One region of the Pseudarthrobacter siccitolerans genome, then DNA from elsewhere that is predicted to be linked to it. Evidence: predicted binding sites of a transcription regulator. Region 1 holds the regulator's gene; the other holds the start of a gene.

Region 1 (9,584 bases):
CTGCACTGTACTCGGCCGCCCAGATGGATGACATCTGCCCGCCGTCCACGGTCTTCGCCAGCTTCAATGCCTACGGCTCCTGCAGCGGTGAATCATCGGGAACCGGAGCTGCCAAGGAAATCGAGGTTTACCGGTTCAACAACCACGAAGGCGGCCAGGAGCACCACTGGATCAGGCAGCTGCTGTTTCTTCGCAAGATTTTGGGGTAAGTTCCTTTTGCGGCTGTGAGAAAACGGTTTCCCAGCCGGCGCGACCAAGGAATCAATGAAGAAACTCAGCAGGCTCAGCGTTTTCGGCTACGGCGCCGGCGATGCCGCCAACAGCATGATCATCAGTACCGGGAACATGTTCCTGCTTGTCTACTACACGGACGTTGCCGGAATCGGGGCAGCAGCCGCCGGCACGTTGTTGCTGGTGGCGCGGATCTTCAATGCCTTCACGGACATCGCCGCCGGCCGGATTGTGGACCGCGTCCACACCAGGCGCTGGGGAAAGTTCCGGCCGTTCCTGATGTTCGGCTTCATTCCGCTGCTGCTGAGCGTGGCGGTGTTCCATGTTCCGGACGTGGACCCGTCACTGAAACTGCTCTACGCCTACTGCACCTACGGGTTGGTCTGCCTCACGTACAGCATGGTCAACGTGCCCTACGGCTGCCTGGTGGGAGCCATGACCCAGGACGCCAAGGACCGCGCACGGCTCGGCGGGGCCAGAACCATCGGCGGCCTGTCAGTGGGCGCCACCCTGGGCTTCTTCATCGCACCGCTCCTCGGTGCCGGCCAGGATATGCAGCAAATTTTCACCTGGCTGACCCTGGCGTTCGCCGTTGTTGGTTCTGCGCTGTATGTCTTCACCGGGACGGTGTGCGTTGAGCGGGTCGCCGGCGCCGTCCCCAGGATCACCCTCAGCCAAAGCATCGCAGCGTTGAAGGCTAATTCGCCGCTGGTGGTCCTGTGCCTCAGTTCGATACTTTTCGTCACCGGCACGTCGGCCACGGGTGCCGCCCAGTTCTTCTATCTCCGTGACGTGCTGTCCCGGGTGGACCTGTTTCCCGTGATGGCCGGCGCCCAGGTGGTCATCACCCTCACCCTGGCCGTGCTGCTGCCGCGGCCGGTGGCGCGGTGGGGCAAACGTGCCGTCTACAGCGCCGGCGGGGGCCTGGGGGTGCTGGGCGGCTTGCTGGTTTTCCTGGCGCCCGCGACCGCGCCACTGCTTGGCCTGGCGGGCCTCGTGCTGGGGCTCCTGGCCTCGGCGTCAGTCAGCATCCTTACCTGGGCGCTGATTGCCGACACCGTGGAATACGGGGAGTGGAAAACCGGTGTCCGGGTCCAGGGCATCAACTACGCGCTTCTGGCAGCTACGCGGAAGCTGGGCATGGGATTCGGCGGCGGGGTGGTGGCCTTCTCCCTGGCCTGGGGCGGCTATGTTTCGGGCACGGCCGAACAGTCCGATGCAGCCACCCTCGCCATCCGGGCAGCGGCCGGACTGCTGCCCGGGGCCTTGGTGCTGGCCGCCGTCGGCATCATGTACTGGTATCGCCTGACTGACCAGAAGCATGCGGAACTGGTGGCCAGCCTCTCGCATGACCCGGCGTAACACTTTTGCGGCGGCGGCGGATTGGCGGTTATGGTCATGGCATGACTAACCGTTGGTATGCGTATTTTTCGTTGGCTCTGGAGGGGCCCGCGTCTAACTGACACGCATCCAACTTTCCTTCAGAGCCAACAGGGCAGAGATTATTCTCTGCCCTTCGCCGTTTCTCCGGCGGGTTCTGACTGGGCCCGCTTCCCATCTGGAACAGGACCCACCATGAGCACCGCAACAGCCCCCGCAACCACCGCCAGCGGCAACCCCCGTACGGCAAAGTCCACGTCCAACCTGCGCGTCAGTGAATTCACCGCGCTGCCCACCCCGCAGGAACTGATCGCGGAACTGCCGCTGGCAGCCGAGGCGGCAGACGTCGTCGAACGCGGACGCGACGAAGTCCGCGCGATCATGGACGGAGTGGACGACCGCCTGCTGGTAATCGTGGGGCCCTGCTCCATCCACGATCCCAAGGCGGGGCTGGAGTACGCCCGCCGGCTGGTCAGCCAGGCCGAGAAGCACAAGGAAGACCTGCTGATCGTGATGCGGACGTACTTCGAAAAGCCCCGCACCACGGTGGGCTGGAAGGGCCTGATCAACGATCCCCGGCTGGACGGCAGCCACGACATGGTCACCGGCCTCCGGACCGCCCGGCACTTCCTGCAGCAGGTCACCGCGCTGGGGCTGCCCACTGCCACTGAATTCCTTGAGCCCATCAGCCCGCAGTACATGGCGGACCTGATTTCCTGGGGCGCCATCGGGGCCCGCACCACCGAAAGCCAAATCCACCGGCAGCTCGCCTCGGGCCTGTCCATGCCCATCGGCTTCAAGAACGGGACCGACGGCGACCTTCAGGTGGCCATTGACGCCTGCGGTGCCGCGGCAGCAGCCCAGGCCTTCCTTGGCATTGACGGCGACGGCCGGGCCGCGCTGGTGGCCACGGCCGGAAACCCTGACACCCACGTCATCCTCCGCGGCGGCCGCAAGGGACCGAACTACTCGGCGGCCGACGTCGAAGCTGCCTCCACCAGGCTCGCCGGCAAGCAGCTGAACCCGCGCCTGATCGTGGACGCCAGCCACGCCAACAGCGGCAAGAGCCACCACCGCCAGGCCGAAGTCGCACTGGAAATCGGTGCCCAGCTCGAGGAGGGCGGCGCCTCGGCGCAGGCCATCGCCGGTGTCATGCTCGAAAGTTTCCTCGTGGGCGGAGCCCAGAACCTCGATGTTGCCGAGCATGCGGCCGGCCGGGACGGGCTGGTCTACGGCCAGAGCGTTACCGATGCCTGCATGGATTGGGACATGTCCGTCTCGGTGCTAAACCAGCTGGCGGCTTCGGCGCGGAAGCGCCGGGGGTGAACCAGGGGGCGAAATAGGGGAGCGCACTACTTTCACATCTGCCACAGGAACATCTAGAGTATCTAGTTAGGTGGTTGGTGGATGGCTCAGCATCGGAACACCGCATTGGCACGTACCTGGGGTCACTGTTGTCCATCCGTCAGCAAAGGAAATAGGGAAATGTCGGCAGAACAGAACTTCTCCAACGCGAAGTTCCTGACCGTGGCTGAAGTTGCCCAGGTCATGCGCGTCTCCAAAATGACTGTCTACCGGCTGGTTCACGCCGGGGAGATGCCCGCGGTGCGGTTCGGCCGTTCCTACCGGGTTCCCGAGAACGCCGTGGAGCAGTACCTCAAGGGCGCTGTGGTGGACGGCCACACCGAAACCGCCTGACCCGGTTACGTCGCAAAACCCTATTTCCGCCGGTCGGAGCCCCTGCGGTCAGAAGCCGCCCCGGATAGGCGGTACCCTGTTAAGGAACGTTTTACGTCATTGTAAGAATCTGTCAGTTGTTCAGTTCGTAGCTCTGTCCACGAACATTTTCCATCAGACAGGTACTGCATCTAGTTTGTAAGGAACTTTCGTGGGTTCAGTTATTAAGAAGCGTCGCAAGCGTATGGCCAAGAAGAAGCACCGCAAGTTGCTTCGCAAGACCCGTCACCAGCGCCGCAACAAGAAGTAGAGATACTTCGAACAGCGTGGAAATGCCCGCCCCCTTCCGAGGTGGCGGGCATTTCTGTGTCGGGCTGCCTAGATGCGCGGGCCACGGATCCGGGCGAAGCCTTTCCAGAGCCCGTAAACGGCGCCGCAGACTGTGGCTGCCTTGAGGCCGAGGGTGGCTGCGCGGCGGCCTGCGCGGAAGTCGTAGACGGGCCAGTTATGGTCGCGGGCGTGGCGCCGGAGGCGGGCGTCCGGATTGATGGCCACCGGGTGTCCAACGAGGGTGAGCAAAGGGATGTCGTTGTAGGAGTCGCTGTAGGCCCAGCACCGTTTGAGGTCCAGTTCCTCAGCATCGGCAATCTCCTGCACTGCCACGGCCTTGGCCGAGCCATGCAGGATGTCGCCCACCAGCCGTCCGGTGTACATGCCCTCCGAGACTTCCCCCACGGTACCGAGCGCTCCGGTGAGTCCCAGCCGTGTGGAAATGACGGTGGCCACCTCGATGGGGGTGGCCGTTACCAGCCACACGCGCCGGCCCACGCGCAGGTGCTGCTCGGCGAGGGCCTTGGCGCCGGGCCAGATCCTGGACGCGATCATTTCGTCGTAGACCTCCTCGCCCAAGGCCTTGACATCATCCACGGTGATACCGGCGGCCAGGGTGAGGGCGGAGTCGCGGACCGCATGGACGTCGTCCATGTTTTCGCCGCGGGCCACGAACTTGAACTGCTTCCAGGCGAAGCCGGCCGCCTGGGTAAGGGTGAAGGCCCCGCGCTGGTGCATCTTCCGGGCCACGTGGAAGAGGCTTGCGCCGCGCATGAGGGTGTTGTCCACGTCGAAGAAGGCCGCCTCGCCGGGCTGCGGCGCAGCAACCGGTTTGGTGACTACGGCGACGTACTTCTCCTCGGGCATGGAGTCGAGTCTAGTCAATCCACTGGCTGGACGGCGTCGGCGTCGCCGCGCGCTGGGGAACGGGACTACGGTTAATCCATGGCCACACCCCGCGTCGTCCTGATCACCAAAGCTGACTGCCACCTTTGCGGGGAAGCGCGCGACGCCGTAGGGCGGGTCACTGCCGCATTGGGCCTTGAGTGGACCGAAGAGTCAGTGGACAACCAGCCGGACCTGCGGGAGCGCTACGCCGAGGAGATCCCCGTGGTGCTGGTGGACGGAGTGCAGCGCGACTTCTGGAAAATCGACGAGGTCCGGCTGGAACGCGTGCTTCAGCGGGCCATGACACAGTAGGGGAGCAGTACCGGTGATGGCGCGTGCCTTGGTGCTCCCTGCTTTGTTTCCCCCTGCTTTGTTGGCTTCCGCGGGAGGGCTCTAGAGTGGAGTCACAACGCGATGCGAGGGAGGGGCTGGTGGCTTCGCTGGATTCAACCCCCCAGGCTGTCCCGGATCTTCCGGACACCACGGGCACGCCGGCCAAACAGATTCCGCCCGCTGCGGTGGCCCGGCTGACGCTCTACCTGCGCGCCCTGAACACCCTGCTGGCCGAAGGAGTGGAGCGCGTCTCCTCCGAATCCCTCGCCGAAGCCTCCGGCGTCAGCTCTGCCACCCTGCGCAAGGACCTGTCCCATGTGGGCTCCTACGGTACCCGCGGCGTGGGCTACGAAGTCCAGTATCTGAGCCGGCACATCGCGGCCGCCCTGGGCCTGACCCATGACTGGAAGGTAGCAATCGTCGGCGCCGGCAACCTCGGCAAGGCCCTGGCGCGGTACGGCGGGTTCGAATCCCGAGGCTTCGACGTCGTGGCTATTTTTGATGCCGACCAGATGGTGGTGGGCAACGAAGTGGGCTGGCTGCGGGTCAGCGACGTTGCGGACCTGGAAACCGTCCTGCACCGGACCGGGGCCAACATGGTGGTGCTGGCGCTGCCTGCCGCGGTGGCCCAGGGCGTCTGCGACCGGGTTGTGGCCGCTGGTGTGCACAGCATCCTGAGCTTCGCCCCGGTGATGCTCCAGGTACCGGAGGGGGTTAACCTCCGCAAGGTGGACATGGCTACGGAACTTCAGATTCTTGCCTACCACGCACAACGGGCGCAGGCCCCGGAACAGACTGCCTGATTGCTCCGGCAGTTCCGGGACCCACGCCCGCAGGTGTGGGAAGTGCGTGGCTACCGGCCGTAAGGGTTGCCCAGGCCGCCGCCGTACGGGTTGGCAAAGGGCTGCTGCTTGCGGAAGTACGGAGCAGACGCCGGCAGGTACAGCAGGACGATGGCGGCAATCCCCAGGAGGGTGCCGACGGTGGCGAGCGAAGGAATGCCGAACAGGCCGAAGACGGACAGCGCGGCGAACACGGTGCCCAGGATGCGGGCCCAGTTCTTGCCCTTCCGGACGAAGAATGCCACCAGCAGGTAGAGCCCGACGCCGATGATGGCGAACACCACCAGCGTTCCGGCGATGACCCCCTTGATGTCCTCGTACGTCACGCCGGCTCCCGTGCCCTCCACTTGCTGCTCAAAAGTCTGGCGGAACACTGGATCATCCAGCTGGGTGAGGCCGGTGAGCATCGAGATGACGAAAATCGCGGCGGAGGCGATCAGAAGCCAGAACGAAATGTTGACCAACTGCGGCACGCCCGTGCTGCCTGCGGCCTGCGGCTGCTCCGACGGGTACTGGGCGTACGGGGACTGGCCGTAGGGCTGCTGACCGTACGGCTGCTGTCCATAGGCCGGCGCCTGCGGCGGGTTCTGGCCATACTGGGGAGCGTTCTGCCCGTACTGCGGTGCGCCGGACTGGCCGTACTGGGGCGGGTTCTGCCCGAACTGGGGCGCGTTCTGTCCGGACTGCTGGCCGTATTGGGGAGCGTTCTCGCCGTAGCGCGGCTGCTGGTTGCCCTGCTCGGGGTCGTTGGGCACGGGAGGCGGGACGGGAGGATTACTCATGAGCTGTCCTTCTTCATGTCGGGATCCAGGTGGGCTGCCGGGTTTCGGTCCTGCGCCCTACCCCCAGCATGGCTTAAGTCCACCGTACCCCCGGACCGGCCGCTTGGGGGTCATTCCAAGGAGGTATTCCGCCCGCCGTTCCGCGGGTGTGCCTGCTGCAGAGGCTTGCCCGTCCCATGGATTAGCTGGTGCCCGTACCGTTGCCTCTCCCGGCGCGCGCACCCGCGAACCAGGCCTGTGACCGGGGAAGCCACAGCAGGACTGTTGCCGCAAGGCTGATAAGAAGCCTGCCCAATTCCCGCCCTGCCCAACGCGCATCGCCAGGTTCACCATGGCAAGGACCAGGGTGACGGCGGTCAGGACCGTGAGGGCCAGCCGCGCCCACTGCTTGCCCTCCTTCATCCTCAACGCAAAGATGATCTGCGCGGTGCCTACGGTGGCGGCCAACAGCATCAGCAACAGGACCCCAAGGGCCGGGCCGGGCGCTGCGGCGAAGAGGGTCAGTGAGGCGAGCATCCCGAGCAGTCCGCCGAGCAGGCCGAGGATGCCGCCGAGGAACCAGATCCAGAACGAGACCTTGAGTTCGGCGGGAAGGCTGGCCACGGAGAATATCCCCGAGAAACCGGTGCGGGGCCTGGCGTCCTCAAAGTTGCTCATGGCCCTCACTGTAGTCGTGCGCCGGTTCCTCCACCCTTGCGGCAGGTCCGCGATTGGCGTTGACGGCGGGCTTCGTTGCGCAGGGACTGCCCCTGCGCAACGAACCCGGGCTTCACTGCGCAGGGCGGTACGAAGGCAGGGCGATACGGCTTAAAGACGGAAACCCCGGCACCGGCTGGAGAAACCGGTGCCGGGGTCCCGGCAGGATCGTTGACTAGGCTGCGGGAGCGATGAAGGCCAGTTCGAGGTTGATGGCAACCTTGTCGCTGACCAGGACGCCGCCGGCCTCGAGGACTGCGTTCCAGGTCAGGCCGAAGTCCTTGCGGCTGATGGTGGTCTCGGCGGAAACGCCGGCGCGGGTGTTGCCGAACGGGTCCACGGCCACGCCGTTGAACTCGGTTTCGAGGGTGACGGGGCGGGTGACGCCCTTGATGGTGAGGTCGCCGGTCAGTTCGTAGCTGTTGCCGTTGGCCACCAGCCCGTTGGAGACGAAGGAGATCTCGGGGAACTTCTCCACGTCAAAGAAGTCCTCACCCTTGACGTGGCCGTCGCGGTTGGCGTCGCCGGAATCGAAGCTGGCCGTGTTGATGGTGGCGTTGATCCTGGACTCGGCCACATCCTGGCCGAGTTCCAGGGTTGCTTCTGCTTCCTTGAACTGGCCGCGGACCTTGCTGATGCCTGCGTGGCGGACGGTGAAGCCGATCTCGCTGTGCGAGTTGTCCAAGGTCCAGGTGCCGGTGGTGACGTCTGCGGGAAGTGCCATGATGTTGCTCCTTAGAGGGTGGTGCCTGTTGACTGATCTGGGTGTTGAAGCTACATCTGTTGAAGCCTCAACTAACTGCTGCATCCAGTATAAACATGCATTTGCATGTTTTGTTCCCGCCTTCGGAACATTTCTTCAAAAACTTCAGTTCTACTGGATGTAGAAGATTTCGGATCACAGGCCATCTTTGAGAAACTGGTAAACATGCCCCAAGCCACTGTCCATCTGCTCCGCCACGGCGAGGTCCACAACCCTGACGGCGTTTTGTACGGAAGGCTGCCCGAATTCCACCTCTCCGGGCTGGGGCAGGAGATGGCGCGCATGCTGGCAGAGCACTTCCGGCAGCGTGCCGCCAGCGGTGCCCGCATCACCTACCTGGCCGCCTCGCCACTGGACCGCGCGCAGGAAACTGCCCGGCCGACGTCGGAAGCCCTGCACCTGCAGATCCACACGGACGAGCGGATCATCGAAGCAGAAAACTACTTCGAGGGGATGAAGGTCACCAAGGCCGAACTCCGCCGGCCCAGGCACTGGCCGCGGCTGGTTAATCCCCTGCGGCCATCGTGGGGCGAGCCGTACAAGCAGCAGGCCGCAAGGGTCATGGCTGCGGTCCAGGAGGCGCGCCTCCGCGCCATCGAGCTGGCCGGCGGCGACTTCGGAACCGACGGGCCCGAGGCGATCATGGTCAGCCACCAGCTCCCCATCTGGGCAACCCGGCTCAGCGCCGAAGGCAAGCCCCTGTGGCACGATCCGCGCAAGCGTGAGTGCACCCTGACCTCCATAACGTCGCTGGTGTTCGACGACGACGGCGCACTTGTGCGCGTCATGTACAGCGAACCCGCGGCGTCCCTTCTTCCCGGTGCAGCCAGCACCCCTGGAGCCTAGTAGTGACCGACAGTATTAATCAGGCGGGGCCTTCGGCCTCCCGCCGCAGCGTCCTTGCTGCCGGCGGCGTCGCCCTGGCCGCCCTCACCCTGGGCCTCTCGGCCTGCGCCCAGCAGGATGCCCTCGCCGAGCAGGCCCGGGCGGGGGACAACAAGAACTACGTTGCCGGCGATGGCTCCGTCACGGAATTCGCCCCGGCGGACCGCAAGTCAGCCGTCCAGATCAACGGGACGCTGTTCGACGGCACTGTTGTTACGCCGGCAGACTTCCAGGGGAAGGTGACGGTCCTGAACTTCTGGTTCGCCGCCTGCGCCCCATGCCGCGTCGAAGCGCCTGTCCTCGAAGAGCTCCACCAGGAGTTCAAGCCCCAGGGCGCGCAGTTCTTCGGCGTCAACCTGCGGGATGAGAAGGCAACTGCCGAGGCTTTCGATAAGTCCTTCAACCTGACCTACCCCAGTTTTGATGACAAGGACGGCGGCGTCCTCCTGGCGGTCTCCGGGCTGGTTCCCCCGGGAGCAGTCCCCACTACGCTGGTGCTGGACAAGCAGGGGCGGGTGGCCTCCCGCGTGCTGGGCGAAATCGAGCGGGGCACGCTGAAGGCCCTCATCGCTGCCGCCGTGGCTGAGTAGCCGTGAACAGCCCCTTCGCCGAAGCCATCCTTAACGGTTCGCTCCTCCTTGCCATTCCGGTGGCACTGCTGGCCGGACTGGTCTCCTTCCTTTCCCCCTGCGTCCTGCCCTTGGTGCCCGGCTACCTGGGCTACGTCACGGGGTTGTCCGGGGTGGACCTGCAGAAGCAGAAGCGCGGCCGGATGCT
Region 2 (9,584 bases), 990 kb from region 1:
GGTCTCCCCACACGCGGATGCGCTGGCCCAGCCGCAGCCAGGCGCGCACCAGGAGCATTCCGCCTACTGCGAGCAGGATGATGGAGAGGGCAACGCCGCCAGCTTCGGCCCGCATCCAGATGAACAGCGGCATCCTGCGGAGTTCGGAAACAGGGGCCAGCCAGCCCACCCCCAGGGACCCGATCAGCATAAACATCGAGCCCACGAATCCGGCCAGGAGCGGCGAGCGGGGATTATCGACCTCGGCCCCGTCTGCTGCAGCAGTGTCCGCGGCAGCCAGTTCCCCCGCTGCAGGCACAGGCGCCGTCATCTCAGGATGGTCCAATCTGTTGCGTTTGCGCGATTCTGCCCGGCGGGCCGCATAGCCGGCACAAGCGGGTTACAACGACAGCAAGTGGTCCCGCCGCGTACCCGAAATCCTAGCACCGGCGGGCACCAGGGAGGTGTAACGGTAGGCTGGTCCGGTGCCTATATCTAACGAACGAATCGTCTGGATCGACTGCGAAATGACCGGTCTGGACATCAAGAATGATGCCTTGATCGAGGTTGCCGCGCTGGTCACCGACTCGGAACTGAACATCCTCGGCGACGGCGTGGACGTCGTGATCAAACCGGACGACGCCGCCCTGGCCCAGATGAACGACTTCGTCCGGGACATGCACACCAAATCGGGCCTTCTCAAGGAACTCCCCCACGGCATCACCATGGCGGAGGCCGAATTGGCGGTGATGGAATACATCTCAAAGTGGGTGCCGGATCCCCGCAAGGCACCTTTGGGCGGCAACTCGGTGGGAACGGACCGCGTCTTCCTCTCCCGCGACATGCCGGCCGTGGTGGAGCACCTCCACTACCGCGTGATTGATGTCAGCACCATCAAGGAACTCTCCCGCCGCTGGTTTGCCAGAGCCTACTTCCAGTCGCCGGCGAAAAAGGGCGGCCACCGGGCCCTGGGCGACATCCAGGACTCCATTGATGAACTGCGCTACTACCGGGATGCGGTCTTCGTGCCGTCGCCCGGACCGGACAGCGCCACGGCCCAGCAGATCGCCAGGCGCATCACCAGTCCCGCGGACGGACAGCAGGCAGGAGCGTAATCTGCGCCACGTTTGCCGGAAATTTCGTTGAAATCGGCAAAAGTGGACGAAGCACCCCTGAAGAGCAGGTAAGCTATTTGAGTTGCCTTTCCAGAGAGCCGTTAGCCGGTAAATCTGCAGGGCGCATGGTGGGCTTAGCTCAGTTGGCAGAGCGCCTGGTTGTGGTCCAGGAGGTCGCGGGTTCAACCCCCGTAGCTCACCCTCAGCGGATGGTATTGACCGTCCAGCAAGGAGGCCGCACCGGATATCCGGTGCGGCCTCCTTTGTTTTGCATCAACTGCTTCTGCACTGCATACCGCCGGAGGACCGCGAGATGACTGTTCTGCCCATCACCATCTGGGGCGAGCCCGTACTTCACCGGCGGGCGGCCGAAGTTGAAGTCTTCGACGACGAGCTGCGGACCCTGATTGCGGACATGTTCGAAACAAACGATGCCGCCAACGGCGTCGGCCTCGCCGCACCGCAGGTGGGAGTCGGCAAGAGGATCTTCATCTACAAATACGCCAATGACGACGGCGCTCCCCCCACCGGCGTGCTGGTGAACCCGGTCCTCACGTTGTCGAAGATCTCCGGCGCCGTCCCGGATCCCGACGAGGAGGAAGAGGGCTGCCTGTCCTTCCCCGGCGGAGTGTATCCGCTCAAGCGGGCAGAGTGGGCGCGCGTGGAGGGTTTTGACGGCTTCGGCCAGCCGGTGAGGTTTGAGGCCACGGGCTGGTTCGCCCGGGTCATCCAGCACGAGTACGACCACCTTGATGGGAAGCTCTACGTCAACCGCCTCATGGACCGCTATGCGCGCAAAGCGCTGAAGCAGGCCAAGAAGAGCGGCTGGGGAGTTCCCGGGCTGACGTGGATGCCGGGTGTTGACCCGGACCCCTTCGGACATTAGGCACGACGGCGGCACGCGGCCTGGCTGCCTTTGCCCGCCCGGGCCTCTGGCTGGCGAGGCAGGAGACCTGGCCGCCTGCGCTTAGCGGGCTGACACCGTCTGCTGGTCCGGGCAGGACCCCAGGACGCGCTTCATGGCATCCTTTTCCACTTCCGTGACCCAGAGGCCGTAGGCTACCTTGACGGAAATTTGGCGGGCGACGTAATGGCAACGGAGTGACGTGTTTTTCGGCAGCCAGGTGGCGGCGTCGCCGGCGCTTTTCTGCTGGTTCGCCGGTCCGTCGGCGGCGATGAGGTTCAGCGGATCGTTGGCTAGACTCTGCCGCTGGGCGGCAGTGAGTCCCTGGGCACCCTTTTGCCAGGCGTCTCCCAAGGCGACCACATGATCAATCTGGACCGCCCGGCTGCTGTCGGAGCCGCGCCGGAAGTCAACGAACTGGCCTGTATAGGGCTCCTGGAATGAGCCGGCTGCCACCCGGCATTTGGAGCCTTCAACGAATACCACACCGGCCAGGTCCCGCCGCAGGATGTCGTTGCGTGTATCGCAGCCGTTCCGGTCAACATCCTGCCAGGCCTGGCCAAAGGCTTCCCGGTCGTAGGAGTCCTTGGCGGCGCGTCCTTTGACAGCAAGGCCGTCCAGCGCCGAGAGTGCCGTGCCTTCGGGCACTGGGTGCACCGGCACCACAGGTTTCATCCAGACGGGATCAAAAACGGGAGCTTCTGTTGGCCCGGAAGCGGCCGGCCCTGCAACGGCAAACTGGCCGGCGGTGAAGAACCAGAACAGTGCGGCGAGTGCCGAAAAGGCAGCCAGCACCAGGACTGCCCACGCCTGGCGGGAACGCCGGCGGGCACGCCGGTAGGCGGACCAGCTCACGGTCATGGGGCTTCGGCCCGTCCGGTATCGTCATGCACCAGAAGAGCCTAGGACACCGGCCCGCCATCCTTGCAGATATCCACACTGTGGAGGGCGAGTGAAAGGTCACATCGGACGGTGGCTACTGTTCCCGCATCACCCGCCGGAGGTCCTCCTCGGCAATGGCCAGGAGTCCCTCGAGCTGCCGCACCCGGTCCTCCCCGACGTCGCCGGTGGCGTGCCCGGCGCGGGCGCCTTCCAGCAGCCGGACGGCTTCTTTGTGGTTGGCCTTGGCCACGTCCAGGGCGTGTTCCAGGGTGGTTTCGTGCTCAAGCGTCGAATCTTTTTCCATGGCACCAGTGTGGTCCCGTTTCCCGGCTGATTCCAGCGAATCAGCCGGGAAATCCGGACGACCGCCCGTGGGGCGGATCAGACGGCGATGGCCGCCAGGGCTGAGGCCGTTTCCTTGGCAGGGAAGGACGGCGGGTTGACCCCGGCCATTTCTTCCATGACGCGGACCACCTGGCAGCTGTAACCAAACTCGTTGTCGTACCAGACGTAGAGCACCAGGTTCTTCTCGTTGGAGATGGTCGCCAGGCCGTCCACGATGCCCGCACGCCGGGAGCCGACGAAATCGGTCGAGACAACTTCAGGCGAGTCGATGTAGTCGATCTGCTTGCGCAGGTCCGAGTGCAGCGACATCTCCCGCAGGTATTCGTTGACCTCGTCCTTGGTGGTCCCGTTTTCCAGGCTCAGGTTCAGGATGGCCAGGGAAACGTCCGGGGTGGGGACGCGGATGGAGCTTCCGGTGAGCTTGCCCAGCAGTTCGGGCAGGGCCTTGGCCACGGCCTTGGCGGCGCCGGTTTCGGTGATCACCATGTTCAGGGCGGCGGAGCGGCCACGGCGGTCGCCTTTGTGGAAGTTGTCAATCAGGTTCTGGTCGTTCGTGAAGGAGTGGACCGTCTCGACGTGGCCGTGGACCACGCCGAACTTGTCATTGATGGCCTTCAGGACCGGAGTGATGGCGTTCGTGGTGCAGGAAGCCGCAGATACGATCTGGTCCGAGGCCTCGATGGTGCGGTGGTTGATGCCGTGGACGATGTTCTTCAGTTCGCCCTTGCCCGGGGCAGTCAGGAGAACCCGTGCCACGCCCTTGCTCTGCAGGTGCTGGGACAGGCCTTCGGCGTCGCGCCAGCGGCCTGTGTTGTCCACCACGAGCGCATTGCTGATCCCGTAGGCGGTGTAGTCGATGGTGGCGGGGTTGTCCGAGTAGATGACCTGCACCTGGACACCGTTGGCGGTGATGGTGTTGGCTGCCTCGTCAACGCGGATGGTGCCCTCGAAGGAGCCGTGGACCGAGTCGCGGCGCAGCAGACTGGCGCGCTTGGACAGATCGTTGTCGGAACCCCTGCGGACCACGATGGCGCGCAGCCGCAGGCCGTGGCCGCCGCCGGCCTTTTCGATCAGGAGGCGGGCCAGGAGCCGGCCGATACGGCCAAAGCCGTAGAGCACAACATCGGTGCTGGTGCGGTCGTCGCCGCCGCGCTTGCCCACGATCTCAGCGAGCTCTTCGCGGAGGAACTCCTCCAGGGTGGCGTCGCCGCCCTCTTCCTTGAACTTCTGGTTCAGCCGGGCGATGTCGATCGCTGCAGCACCAAGCTCCAGCCCCGCCAGGGTGTTCAGGAGCGGAGCGGTTTCCTCCAGCAGCAATTCATCCTTGCTCATTCTGCGCGCGAAGCGGTGCGCCTTCAGGATGTTCATGGTGGACTTGTTGATCAGGCTCCGGCCGTGGATGCTGGTGACCACGTTGTTGTCGCGGTACAGCCGGCCGATCACCGGAATCATGGCCTCGGCGAGGGCCTCGCGGCCCATCCACGTATCAAGACAAGAATCTGACGTCTGGCTCACAGAAATACCTTCCTCGGTTCAGCCGCGTACGTCCTCGTACACGGATGTCGGCCACCTGATGATGTCCAGGGGCACCGGCACCTGCGGGGTTGTTCCCCAGGCGCCTGGATTGTATGCAAAAGAAAACCGCCGGCTGCGAACGCAACTCCGGCGGAAGAACTCCTGCGTCCGTTATCCATTCTAAATTGGCAGAGTGCCCCGGGACGGCCCGAGCCGCGTGAAATCACTCACACAGGGTTCGGTGGCATGGGCCGCTTTAGTTGTGGAGTGCGGAATACAGGTTAAGGCTTGCGGAGAACACCACCCACGAAAAGTAGGGCAGCAGCAGCAGGCCGGCCCAGGTATGGACCGGGCCGGCTTCCACAATCAGCAGGGCCAGGACGACGGCCAGCGCGCAGATGACGGCGAAGGCCAGCCAGAGGGCAGCGGAACCGAGCGTGGGGTACATGGCAAAGAACATGAATGGCCACGCCAGGTTAAGCAACAGCTGCAGGCCGAAGGACCAAAGGAGATTGCCTGTCAGTGCCCGCCTGCGCCACACCAGCCAGGCGGACAGTCCGATGCAGGCGTAGAGCCCGATCCACACTGTCCGGAACATCCACCCGGCAGGCATCCACGGCGCCTTGGCGGAGGCGGCGAACCAGCCGCTCGAGTGGAGGATGATCGGGATGGAGGCGAGCATGCACACTGCATAGGAAAGGGCCAGGAATCCGGCCAGGGCCGCCACTTGCCTGCCGGTTGAGGGGACGGGCCGTCCTGCGGTTACAGGGACGGCTTGTCCATCAGGGTTAACGGGCACGGTCCAGCATCCCCAACACAGCTTCCAAGGTCAAACGGGATTGGATGGACGGGTTGACCGATACGCCGGGTTCTGTGCTCCCGTTCCGTTGCCGGCACGGGAGTAGCGGCCATCCATCTACGAACGCCGTTGCCGGCGCCCTCCAGCGGCCTACCCGGACACTCGGGCGGGCAGCCCTCGAACGTGTCCTGTCTGGCCTTGCTCCGGGTGGGGTTTACCTAGCCTTCCCGGTCACCCGGGAAGCTGGTGGTCTCTTACACCACCGTTTCACCCTTACCTGTTTCGTGCCGCTTTCAAACCGGCGCGACCCAGGCGGTCTGTTTTCTGTGGCACTGGCCTGCGGGTTACCCCGAGTGGGCGTTACCCACCACCCTGCCCTGTGGAGCCCGGACGTTCCTCGAGCCACTTTCGTGACGCGCGGCCGCCTGGTCAACCCATCCGGTTCCAGTCTACCGGCGATGGGTGCTTACCCTGCGCCGGTAGGATCGGACGGTGCTGATTCTGCTTCCCCCTTCCGAAGGCAAGACCCCCGCGGTCCGCGGATCCGCGGTCGACTGGCCTTCCCTCAGCTTTCCGCAGCTGAACACCTACCGGGCAAAAGTGCTGGATGCGCTCGGTACGGTGAGCGCGCACGAGGATGCCCTCGCCCTGCTGGGCGTTGGAGCTTCCCTGAAGGACGACGTCGAGCGCAACACCCGGCTTCACGCGGAGCCGGCGGCTCCGGCCCACCAGATCTATTCCGGCGTGCTGTACGACGCCCTGGGCTACAAGACACTCACCGCGGCGCAGCGGCGGAAAGCCGACGAGTCCGTCCTGGTGATTTCGGCGTTGTGGGGCGCCATCCGCTTCGGCGACAGCGTTCCCGCCTACCGCCTGTCCATGGGGACTGCCCTGCCCGACGTCGGCCGTCTCGCCTCATTCTGGAAGCCCCAGCTCTCCGATGCGCTGGCTGAGTCCGCCGCCGGGCACCTGCTGGTGGATTGCCGGTCCAGTACCTATGCCGCAGCGTGGGCTCCCCCGGCGGCACAGACCGTCACGGTCAACGTCTTTACCGAGGTGAACGGCGCCCGCAAGGTGGTCAGCCACTTTGCGAAGCACACACGGGGCGAGCTGGCCCGGCACCTGCTGGCGCGGCGGGGCAAGGCACCGGAGACCCCGGCGCAGCTCCTCAAGGCAGGCCGCGAGAAGTGGGCGGCCGAACTCATACCGGGTTCGGCACGGAAACCCCACGCGCTGAACATCATCCTGCCGGGCTGATCGCCGGCCTGGACCCGCTAAGTCAGGCCCACTCCTCCGAGCGGACCAGGATGGCGCCGGAATCCGGGCAAAAAACGATGTCCTCCGCTGCAGCGGCCTTGATCTCGGCGAGGTCGCCGGGGCTCAGCTTCATTCCGGAGGCTTCGGAGGTGCCATGGAACAGCCGGGCTGCCCCCACGCCACGCTTGGCCAGGGTCTTTTCATAAACTGCCACCAGGCCGGCATCGAGACCGGCCGCGAATTCGGCCCGGCTGGTGCGCAGCCCGGCGGCTTCGGCTTCCACCTCGGCCAACGCAGCGTCCAGCTCGGCGCGGATACCGCCGAAGGATCCCTGGATGTCGTCCACAATCGCCTGCTGTGCCGCCTGTTTGGCGCGGAGCGTGTCAAGCCTCTCGAGGACTTCGAGTTCCACGTCCTCAAGGTCCGAGCGGCGCTTGTTCAGGGAGGCAATGTCTTTCTGCAGGGCGACGAGGTCCTTGGACAGGCCAGTGCCGCTGTTCAGCCGCGCCTCGTCCCGTTCAATCCGCGAAGCAACCTGCTCCACATCCGCCTCGGCGCGCTTCAGTTCGGCCTCGGCGTCGTGCACGGCCACTTTGGCGGCCCCGAGCTCACCGTTGGCGACGGAAAGAGCGGCTTCGAGGTCCTTGATCCTGGGATCGTTCTCCAGCGTGCGGCGGCGGTTTGCAAGTGACTTCAGCCTGGCGTCCAGCCCCTGCAGCTCAAGCAACTTCAACTGTTCCGCCGGTGCTGCCTTCGCCACTGTTACCTCCGCTTGCTCCCTGCCGGCCGGAGCCGGGCACCGTACCGGCGCTTCCTAGACTCTAGCGCCTGGCCTGCTCGGCTGCCTCGCTGAGCCCCTTTCCGGGTTACCGCGGGTGTGGCCCGGCGGCGGACTTCGGACGCCAGGCTCAGCCCGGAGTCAGGATGAAGTCCCAGGGATCACTGTTGGTGGTGCTGACCTGGATTTCCACGTCGTGGCCCTGGTCAGCGAGGACATTGCCCAGGGCCGCGGCTGCGGCGGGCAACCACAGCCATTCGCTGGCGAAATGCGAGACGTCCACCAGGTAGGGCCTGCCGTTCAACGCAGCTTCCCGGGCCTCGGAGGCGGGGTGGTGGCGCAGGTCCGCGGTGACGTAAACATCTGCGTTGCTGGCGCGCACCTCGTTGAAGAGCGAGTCTCCGGCGCCGCCGCATACGGCAACCCGCCGCACCAGGCCGTCCTTGTCCCCGGAAACGCGCACTCCCCCGGCGACCGAGGGCAGGATGCCGAAGACCCGGGCGGCGAAATCTCCCAGCGTCATGGCATCGGCCAGGTCCCCTACGCGGCCGATCCCTTCTTCGGGGAGGCCGTTTGCGGCAACAGTGAGCGGGGCCACGTTCTGCAGGCCCAGAGCGTCCGCGAGGACATCGGAGACACCTCCGACGGCGGAATCACCATTCGTGTGAACGGTCAGCAGGGCAGTGCCGGACTCGATAAGCCGGTGGATTGCCCGTCCTTTGGGAGTAGTGGCGGCCACTGTGGTGACCCCCCTGAGGAGCAGCGGATGGTGGGTGATCAGGAGCTCGGCACCCCATGCCACGGCCTCATCGATGACCTCGAGTGTGGGATCCACGGCAAACATGACCCGCGTGACGGGTGTGGACGGGTGCCCTGCCACCAGGCCCACTTCGTCCCAGTTCTCCGCCAGGGACTCCGGCCACAGTTCCTCAACGGCCAGGAGCAGCTCGCCCAGCGTGGGAGCCTGGGGCCGCTCAACCGCCGCTTCCTCACCGGAAGGGGCGCCGCCGTCGTGATTCTCGCCGTCGTGTTTCTCCTGGCCGGTAACGTCGGTGTCCACAGGTTCCATAGTCTTAGTTTTACCCCATCACAGCGTCCGGGCAGCGCCTTTAGGCGCGGCTGGTGGATGGCCCGGGAATCATCCGGTCCCGCCAACCATTGAAGAGGTCATGAAAACTTTTGTTTTAGGCGGAGGCTGCTTCTGGTGCCTCGACGCCGTCTACCAGAAGACCAAGGGCGTCAGCTCGGTGGTGTCCGGCTACACCGGGGGCCACGATCCCAACCCGGACTACTACTCGGTCTGCAATGGCACCACCGGGCATGCCGAGGTGGTGGCGGTGACGTTCGACGAGGACATCATCCCGGCGGAGGTCATCCTGGACATGTTCTTCGCCCTGCATGACCCCACCACCCTCAACCGCCAGGGGTACGACGTGGGCACGCAATACCGCTCGTCGATGTTTTACGAAACCACCGAAGAGAAGATCCTGTTCGAGGAAGCCATCGAACGGAACCAGGCCCTGTGGGCGCATCCCATCGTCACTGAAGTCAGCCGCCTCCCCCGGTTTTACGTCGCCGAGGAATTCCACCAGGACTACTACGCCAAGCACCCGGAGCAGGGGTACTGCCAGGTGATCATCAACCCCAAGCTCGCGAAGGCCAGGAAATATTACTCTGCATGGCTTAACGCTTAGCGGGTGTTACGCGGCCTCGTTAGGCTGACCTCAGTATTCACCCTTGACGAGATAGGCGTATCTACATGGCACGGATTTATGACGATGTGACCCAGCTGGTGGGCGGCACCCCGCTCGTTAAGCTCAACCGGCTCAGCGAGGGGCTGGATGCAACGGTTGCGGTCAAGCTCGAGTTCTACAACCCGGCCAACAGCGTGAAGGACCGCATCGGCGTCGCCATCGTGGACGCGGCGGAGAAATCAGGTGCCCTGAAGCCCGGCGGAACCATCGTGGAAGGTACCTCCGGCAACACGGGCATCGCCCTGGCCATGGTGGG

What was found. Region 1 encodes Rex, which represses fermentation and respiration genes when NADH is low (regulators of the CRP and FNR family bind a similar motif). Its sites were predicted from a motif close to CTTGTGAANNNNTTCACAAG; they were not measured.
Region 2: a site for Rex is predicted at 4,955-4,974, ahead of QFZ36_RS03900 (glyceraldehyde-3-phosphate dehydrogenase). Genes of this name have one in related genera too.

Annotation. Positions count from the first base shown of each region.
Region 1 is NZ_JAUSXB010000001.1:1,809,468-1,819,051, reverse strand. It holds gene QFZ36_RS08530 (acetylxylan esterase) at 1-209, shown strand, start outside; gene QFZ36_RS08525 (glycoside-pentoside-hexuronide (GPH):cation symporter) at 265-1,593, shown strand; gene QFZ36_RS08520 (3-deoxy-7-phosphoheptulonate synthase) at 1,807-2,937, shown strand; gene QFZ36_RS08515 (helix-turn-helix domain-containing protein) at 3,097-3,309, shown strand; gene QFZ36_RS08510 (30S ribosomal protein bS22) at 3,500-3,598, shown strand; gene QFZ36_RS08505 (HAD family hydrolase) at 3,667-4,485, opposite strand; gene QFZ36_RS08500 (glutaredoxin family protein) at 4,564-4,818, shown strand; gene QFZ36_RS08495 (redox-sensing transcriptional repressor Rex) at 4,938-5,642, shown strand; gene QFZ36_RS08490 (hypothetical protein) at 5,693-6,463, opposite strand; gene QFZ36_RS08485 (hypothetical protein) at 6,521-7,120, opposite strand; gene QFZ36_RS08480 (YceI family protein) at 7,335-7,883, opposite strand; gene QFZ36_RS08475 (histidine phosphatase family protein) at 8,088-8,768, shown strand; gene QFZ36_RS08470 (TlpA family protein disulfide reductase) at 8,771-9,397, shown strand; gene QFZ36_RS08465 (cytochrome c biogenesis CcdA family protein) at 9,400-9,584, shown strand, end outside.
Region 2 is NZ_JAUSXB010000001.1:816,572-826,155, forward strand. It holds gene mptB (polyprenol phosphomannose-dependent alpha 1,6 mannosyltransferase MptB) at 1-310, opposite strand, end outside; gene orn (oligoribonuclease) at 465-1,094, shown strand; tRNA gene QFZ36_RS03880 (tRNA-His) at 1,223-1,295, shown strand; gene def (peptide deformylase) at 1,408-1,980, shown strand; gene QFZ36_RS03890 (HNH endonuclease family protein) at 2,062-2,859, opposite strand; gene QFZ36_RS03895 (hypothetical protein) at 2,975-3,184, opposite strand; gene QFZ36_RS03900 (glyceraldehyde-3-phosphate dehydrogenase) at 3,262-4,740, opposite strand; gene QFZ36_RS03905 (TspO/MBR family protein) at 4,997-5,539, opposite strand; RNA gene rnpB (RNase P RNA component class A) at 5,585-5,976, opposite strand; gene QFZ36_RS03915 (YaaA family protein) at 6,032-6,796, shown strand; gene QFZ36_RS03920 (zinc ribbon domain-containing protein) at 6,819-7,556, opposite strand; gene QFZ36_RS03925 (Nif3-like dinuclear metal center hexameric protein) at 7,705-8,643, opposite strand; gene msrA (peptide-methionine (S)-S-oxide reductase MsrA) at 8,744-9,268, shown strand; gene cysK (cysteine synthase A) at 9,334-9,584, shown strand, end outside.